Regions from separate parts of the Pelotomaculum sp. FP genome, predicted to be linked through region 2. Evidence: riboswitches for the same ligand, from Rfam matches in the RefSeq annotation. Region 2 holds a riboswitch; the other holds the start of a gene.
The links. Region 2 has a riboswitch for molybdenum cofactor ahead of Psfp_RS09180 (hypothetical protein). Riboswitches for the same ligand answer to the same signal wherever they lie in the genome.
Positions count from the first base shown of each region.

Region 1 (3,414 bases), on a different contig from region 2:
GCCATTAAGATAATTAACAAAATAGAAGTATCAACAAAAGAGCGTGGAGTACCGATAACCATTGTTGCCGGTATAGCAAGAGGACATAGGGTCGGTACATCAGACTCTTATCTTACTACTGCTGTTGATAATTTAATAAATATGGCCAGCCTGGCCAGTACCCTTTCCAAAGAGAAGGGTATACAAATCACATACGTAGAGTAAATTGAACCCGATAATCCTTATCTCAATAAAGCGCTGACTTTTTGCACTTTTTCATCAGGAAGCTGTCTTGGATGCTGCTGGGGAAACATGACCTGTTTGTATTTCAGTCCGGCGGGTACGCTTCTTTCCGGGAAATCCGGAGATCGTTTCTTTGAAGTGCGGAGAACGCGTTTTTTTTTGTTTTTCAGGGCAAGTCAGGCAACAAGTAATAATCGTTATCGCCGCCGGCGCATGAAACGGATCGGAAGAAAGCAGGCTATGTAGGGTATTTGTGGTTTCATTGACCCGGTATTACGGAATTTTGCACAGCCCCCAGGTAGACTCACGTACATAACCGTAAAATTCAGCGAAATAGGTAATATTACTTCGTAGGTTGTTTGAGGTAAATTTTTGGCCGCCTTTAATAATGTTATGTTACATAATGTTATATAATGTTTTATTGTTTTTTGTAAGTATATACAAAAAAATCAACATATGTTTTGTTAATTTTTGTTGAGTTTAGACATTGTAACAGAATTAATTCTGTTGTAAAATAGAGCTGGATAAACTTACAAGTTTTATTTGAATGCTATCTGTCGCTTGTTCATGCAAGAATTCCTCCTCTTCTGATGTAGCATATCCCTTCAAAATATCTTCTGGTTGACCGGTTGTTCCATCATCATGTCAAGCATAATTTCACAGCTGGCCATGCCCCAACAAAAAAAGCGCCCGTTGTAATCTGCCCAGGTAAATATATCCGGAAAACCCGGTGTTCGTTTTTGTCCCGCCGGACAGGCTGACAGGATGAACAGGTTTAAGATAAGTTCCCCAACATCGGACCAGTGCTCCGAAGCCCGCAGAGCCTAAGGCGGCAAGCGATGACAGCGGGTCCGGCGGTAAAAGCCGCCCACAAAGGGTATGGCCGGAAACAGCCACGCCTACCGTGATTGGCAAGGAAAGCCATATCAGGAGCATTGCAAAGGGGGTATCGTCTACATCATTGGATTAATCCTGAGTTTAAGACCGCCGCGGTTTTTAAAATAAAAATGGCTCTGAAACTCAGCCGCCTAAAGTGCGAGCCATGGCGCTGAGCCGGGGTATGGCGGGAAACGGCCATGCCTCCCGTATTGGAAGGAGCGGAAAAGGAGGGTAGTTGAAACTTGAATGGTTACCTGATACGGTTCGCAAACAATAATAAAAAAATTAAGAAAGGAGCTAAAACAATGAATAAGAAACGTTCTTTATTACTATTGTTGTCCCTGGCTTTGCTGTTATGCCTCGCCCTGCCTATGAGCGCATCGGCAAGTTATGAAACTGCCGTAAACTACACCGGCCAAACCACCCAGGGCGAATACATCATCGACTCGGCATCAGACCTTGCCACACTGGCTACTAATGTCAACAACAGCACAAACTACGCGGGCAGTACGTTCTATCTGGCGAATGACATCACCCTCTCCGGCGCTTGGACGCCAATTGGTGGTTGGAACGGCACCACCGGCGTCCCCAGCGGAACAATGTATTTCTCGGGTGTCTTTGACGGACGGGGCCATACCATCAGCGGTTTGAGCATTACCAGCGCCAGCACCAGCGGCGTTGGACTGTTCGGGTATGTGAACGGCGGCATCGTCGGCAATCTGACGGTGGAAGGTTCCATCAGCACATCCAGCAGCATTAACGCCATCGGCGGCGTCATCGGCTACACCAACAGCAGCGTTGTCTGCTGCACAAGCGATGTGTCAATTAGCGCCTCTAATGCCTCTAATGTTGGCGGCGTCATTGGTATTGTTGAGAATACGCAGACCAGCGGCACGCCGGTTCTCGTCCAATACTGCCAAAACACTGAAACCGTATCGGCTAACAAGCGTCTGGGCGGCGTCATCGGAGGCGCCTATTGCCCCAATGCATCCGGCAGGATTTACGTTGACAACTGTCAGAACACGGGTGCCGTCACCAGCGCCAGCACCGCGTATAAATCCTTCTGTGGCGGCGTCATTGGCTATTGCGAGGCTTATGTCAGCAATTGCCTCAACAATGCCCAGGTTAGCGCCCCAATCGGTGCTGACGGCATCCGCATGGGCGGCATCGTCGGCATTTTGAGCAGTTACGGAACGGCCGACGCCAAAATGGCCAATTGCCTCAATCGTGGCTCTCTTGCAAACGCCTCGTCTAATCCTAACTACGACGGCGCCCTCTGTGTGCCCGAATCCGCCACGTCAATGGACAATTGTTTCTGGATCGACACCATAACCAATGTCGGCCAATTAACCAGCTACAGCGCCACCAATGTGGATGACCTGAGCGCCGCTCAATTGCAAAGTACGGCCCAATATAATGGTTACTACATCTCCTATTACATCAACCAAGAACCTCCCTGGAGTGAAGATCTTGACAACGCCTTCACCTGCACGTCCGGCAGCTATCCTGCCCTTACTTTCCCCGCGACTGCGCCGGCCGACCTCTCCACTTATCCGACAGGCGCCTCGCGCACCGGCAGCGACAGCGCCTATGCCGGCTCAGCCGTGTATTATAACAGCGCTGCTCCCGCCGGTGGCGACGGTTCCTTTGCAAATCCGTATAATTCCTTCGAAACGGCAGTCTCGGCAGCGGTCTACGAATCATACCTCTGTGTTCAAAGCGCTATCCCTGTCAGCGATTACAACAGTTATGGATCAGGCCTCAGCGGCAAAACGATTGCGCGCAGCTATGTATATGACGGCCCGTTGTTTGACGTTCAAAGCGGCTCGTTGACGCTGGGCACTATCACCCTCGACGGCAACTCGACCACCACCGGCAACGCTTCATTGATCAATGTTGAAGGCGGCAGCGTAACCATCGGTTCCGGCGTGACCCTGCAAAACAACAAAACCATGAACAAGGGCGCCGCCATCCGTGTACTTACCGGCTCCGTTACCATGAACGGCGGTACGGTCTCCGGCAATACTTCCGTCCTGGGCGGCAACGGCATTGCTGTATTGAGCACCGGCCCGTCCTCTGGCGGTACACTCACGATTTCGCCGACCTCCGCCATTTCCTTCGGTACCGGCGATTATATCTTTCTTGATTCCGGTAGGAGTATCACCGTCGGAAATGCAGGTAATTTCGCTACGTATGTCCCCGCCAGTTCCTTGAAAGTCAACTGCGCTGACACTAGCAGTGGCACAGTTGTAGCAACGGGAGTCACCCAGGATTTGACTGGCTATTTCACCTATTACGGGGGTGGACACAGTT
Region 1 covers NZ_QFGB01000083.1:2,365-5,778, reverse strand. Annotated here, with positions in the region: gene Psfp_RS19645 (GGDEF domain-containing protein) at 1-204, shown strand, start outside; gene Psfp_RS19640 (hypothetical protein) at 880-1,137, opposite strand; molybdenum cofactor riboswitch at 1,222-1,336, shown strand; gene Psfp_RS19635 (hypothetical protein) at 1,344-3,414, shown strand, end outside.
Region 1: linked by a shared signal. The riboswitch ahead of Psfp_RS19635 (hypothetical protein) and the one ahead of Psfp_RS09180 (hypothetical protein) in region 2 are both predicted to bind molybdenum cofactor.

Region 2 (3,414 bases):
CTAAAACCGCTCCCATGGCGACCAGGTGTTTCTGCCCCCCGGACAAGTGGCTTGGGTTTGCTTTCCTTAAGGCGCTTATGCCTAAAGTATCCAGTACTTGACTTACCCGCATGCCTACCTCTTCCGCCGGCAGGCACAGGTTTTCCGGAGCAAAAGCGATTTCATCCTCCACAGTTGGTGCGAATAGCTGCGTGTCGGGCTCCTGAAAAACCAGACCCACCTCAAGCGCCAGTTGCGCAACTCTGTATTCTCTGGTATCCTTTCCGTTTACCAGTACCTGCCCGGTCAGCTCGCCTCCCAGATAATGGGGGATAATACCACCAAGACACAGACACAGGGTACTCTTGCCGCAGCCGCTCAATCCAATCAAGGCCACGATCTCCCCCGGAGCGACTTTAAAACTGATGTTTTTCAGTATTTGCCCTCCTGCCGCTTGATATCTGTAACTGAGCCGGTCGACCACGATGGCGTCCACATCAGTTTGCCTCCAATGAACTTATGTACTTTACAGGATAGCCACATGGTTCATACGTCTTTACCATCCCCATGACAACCTTTTCCCCACGTTCTATGTTTATTAACTACTTGTATTACTTTATAAGCAATAATACCACCCAGCCCCCCTGATAAGGCCGATACGGCCAGAGCAAGCGTCAGCGGCACAAAAGGCAGCCGGAAATATATTATGTTTACCATAGACGAGCCTGAGACATTGGCTACCAAACCTGCCAGGAAGGCGCAGGGCAGGCAGCATACCCTGTGTTTAATCAAATACAGGATCAGGTCGACGGCAAGGCCGGGCAAAGTGTAACTAAGCAAGGTCATGGCTCCATGTGAACCGAAAACCCCCGTTCCGAACACCAGCAACGCCTGCACAACCCCTATCAAAGCGGCCGCGCCGGGTTTGCCCACTATGCCCGCCCCCAGGACAATCCACAACATGTAAAAGCCGCCCGCCACAACCCCGCCGGGAATCAACAGCGGCCCGGTGATGATATGGCTAAGAGGTACAATAAGGGGTTTGCTGGCGATACCCAGCGCGGATATCATGGCAATGATTATTAAGTCGAATACCGAAAATTTATCAAGCATTTTCTGCAATATTTGCAAAACCTATCATGCGCCTCCGTCAGCAGGGATGAACACGAAAGCCGGCCTGCCCCCCTGGAGATGCTCCGCCTGGTATGGCCTTTCCTGATTGGCCGTACTTTGCCCGGGACCTACACCATCGGGGCATTTCCAATAACACCCGGATTAAAAGATTACGCTCCTTTGGGAAACACCCCGCCAGGGGATCCTGCCTTTAAGTTACTCAAAAGCTTTCTTTAAGATACCTGCTGCCGGGGAAGATAAACCATTCCTCCCCCGGTATTCTTCACCGTCCCAATTACCCAAGGACTGCCGGATTAGAATTGATATCATTATAGCTATGAGTTTGTTGTTAGCATTCCGCTTATCAGCGCAAGCGGATCTTTGAGCCAAAAAACAATAAAGATTATGATAAATAGAACTATTACCCGAAAAACAACCACATCTTTTAATCACTGCTCTTTGGGTACACCCGACCCGACTATTTCATAACCACCAGTCCCGGTGAATTCAATTTGGTTAGTCAAATCATCAGTGAATGACACTTGGCTGTCCGAACCGACAATGACGCCCCCGGTACCCGACGGCTGCTCATACCGCGCTGCGGTCCCATCACAAACAATGCTGTAGATAATTCGGACAAATGTTGCATTGGCCCAAGTTTTCATTTCCTGCCGGCGCCGCTTAAAGCATGGGGATCCGGCTCAAATAAGAAAAATACCGGACAGCCTGCGAAAAACAAGCTGTCCGGCGTCAAGGCCATCCCAGTTCTCCTTTTCGCAATGGAAGGCGCAATAGTTTTCCAGCGCACCCAAACGACCGTCAGCCCTAGCTGTGACGCTTTAGGCAAAGCCAGCTCGGAGATTCATTTCAGAGATTTATTTCAGAGATTTATTTCAGAGATTTATTTCAGAGATTTATTTCAGATCGTACTTGCATTGCCAGGTTTTAATTCTCTGTCGCCGCGTCGGCGACCGGTTTACGTTACTTACCGAGATCCTCTACTTTTTTGCCGGAGTCAGGGGTGAATAGCGCCTGACCGTATTGATCTTTGCCAAATTCACCGATGGTCTTCTGGGTATCGGGGTCGACCATGAAATCAACAAATGCTTTTGCTCCATCCTTGTTGACAGTACTGAATTTTTCCGGGTTAACCTGCATCACATGGTAGATGTTCAGGAGCGACGCATCCCCTTCCGACAGGATTTCAAGGTTGATATTTTTCTTTTGGGCCAGGTATGTCGCCCGGTCGGTCAGAGTGTAGGCCTGCTTTTCATTGGCGATGTTTAAGGTCTGCCCCATCCCGGCGCCGCTCTGCTGGTACCAGTTGCCCTCCGGAGTGATTTTGACTTCCGCCCAGATTGCTTTTTCTTTACTGTGGGTGCCTGAATTGTCTCCTCTCGAAACGAAAACAGCCTTATTCTCCGCTATTTTTTTAAAGGCGTCGCCTGCTTTAGTCCCTTTGATACCGGCAGGGTCCCCAGCGGGGCCGATGATGATGAAGTCGTTATGCATCACGAGCTGGTAGTTTACAACTGCGCCACTGTCCACAATCTTTTTCTCGGCCGCGGGAGAGTGCACCAGGAGGACGTCGGCCTCTCCCTTTTCACCCATGGTGATAGCGGCGCCGCTGCCTACAGAGACAGTTTTAACGTTATATCCGGTCTTCTGTTCAAAAATCGGGATCAGCGCGTCTAAGAGCCCGCTGTCCTGGGTGCTGGTGGTGGTGGCGAGGATCACATCTTTCACTTGCGGTTTGCCGCACCCTGCGAAAACGACCAAAAGCATTGTTACCATGAGGATCATAAGGGGCGCTAAAAAGTTCTTTTTACTCAAAGTTAGTCCTCCTCCAAATATTTTACTTGAAATAACGTACTGAGTTGTCTTTATAAATGTAGGTGCGAATTCATTCGCACAAATGCAACATTGACTGCCATAAGTGCGGCGCTGGCGCGCCGTGTGCGATTGAAATCGCACCTCGCTGAGCTTTTATTCTCGCTGATACCAAAAAACGAAACTGCGAACTACATTTTCATATTAGTGTTTAATTTATTTATTGACCCAATAGGAATGCAGTATATACCTACGCCATACGACCTATGACTTACGACCTACTTGGGCAGGTTTTTCCCCTCGGTGGAATTGGGGAAAAACAATGGCTCACCGTATTTATCCTTGCCGAAATCCCTGATGATCGTCTGTCCCTCGATTGATGTGCAAAAATCAATAAACTGCTGGGCCAACTCGTCTTTAACTTCCGGGAACTTCTGGGCGTTGACGGGGATCAGGGAAATGTAGTTAAGCAGGGCCTCGTCTTTTTCCACC
Region 2 covers NZ_QFGB01000018.1:24,340-27,753, forward strand. Annotated here, with positions in the region: gene Psfp_RS09170 (ABC transporter ATP-binding protein) at 1-475, opposite strand, end outside; gene Psfp_RS09175 (ECF transporter S component) at 526-1,092, opposite strand; gene Psfp_RS21295 (hypothetical protein) at 1,105-1,329, shown strand; gene Psfp_RS09180 (hypothetical protein) at 1,542-1,757, opposite strand; molybdenum cofactor riboswitch at 1,844-1,964, opposite strand; gene Psfp_RS09185 (substrate-binding domain-containing protein) at 2,074-2,886, opposite strand; gene Psfp_RS09190 (substrate-binding domain-containing protein) at 3,201-3,414, opposite strand, start outside.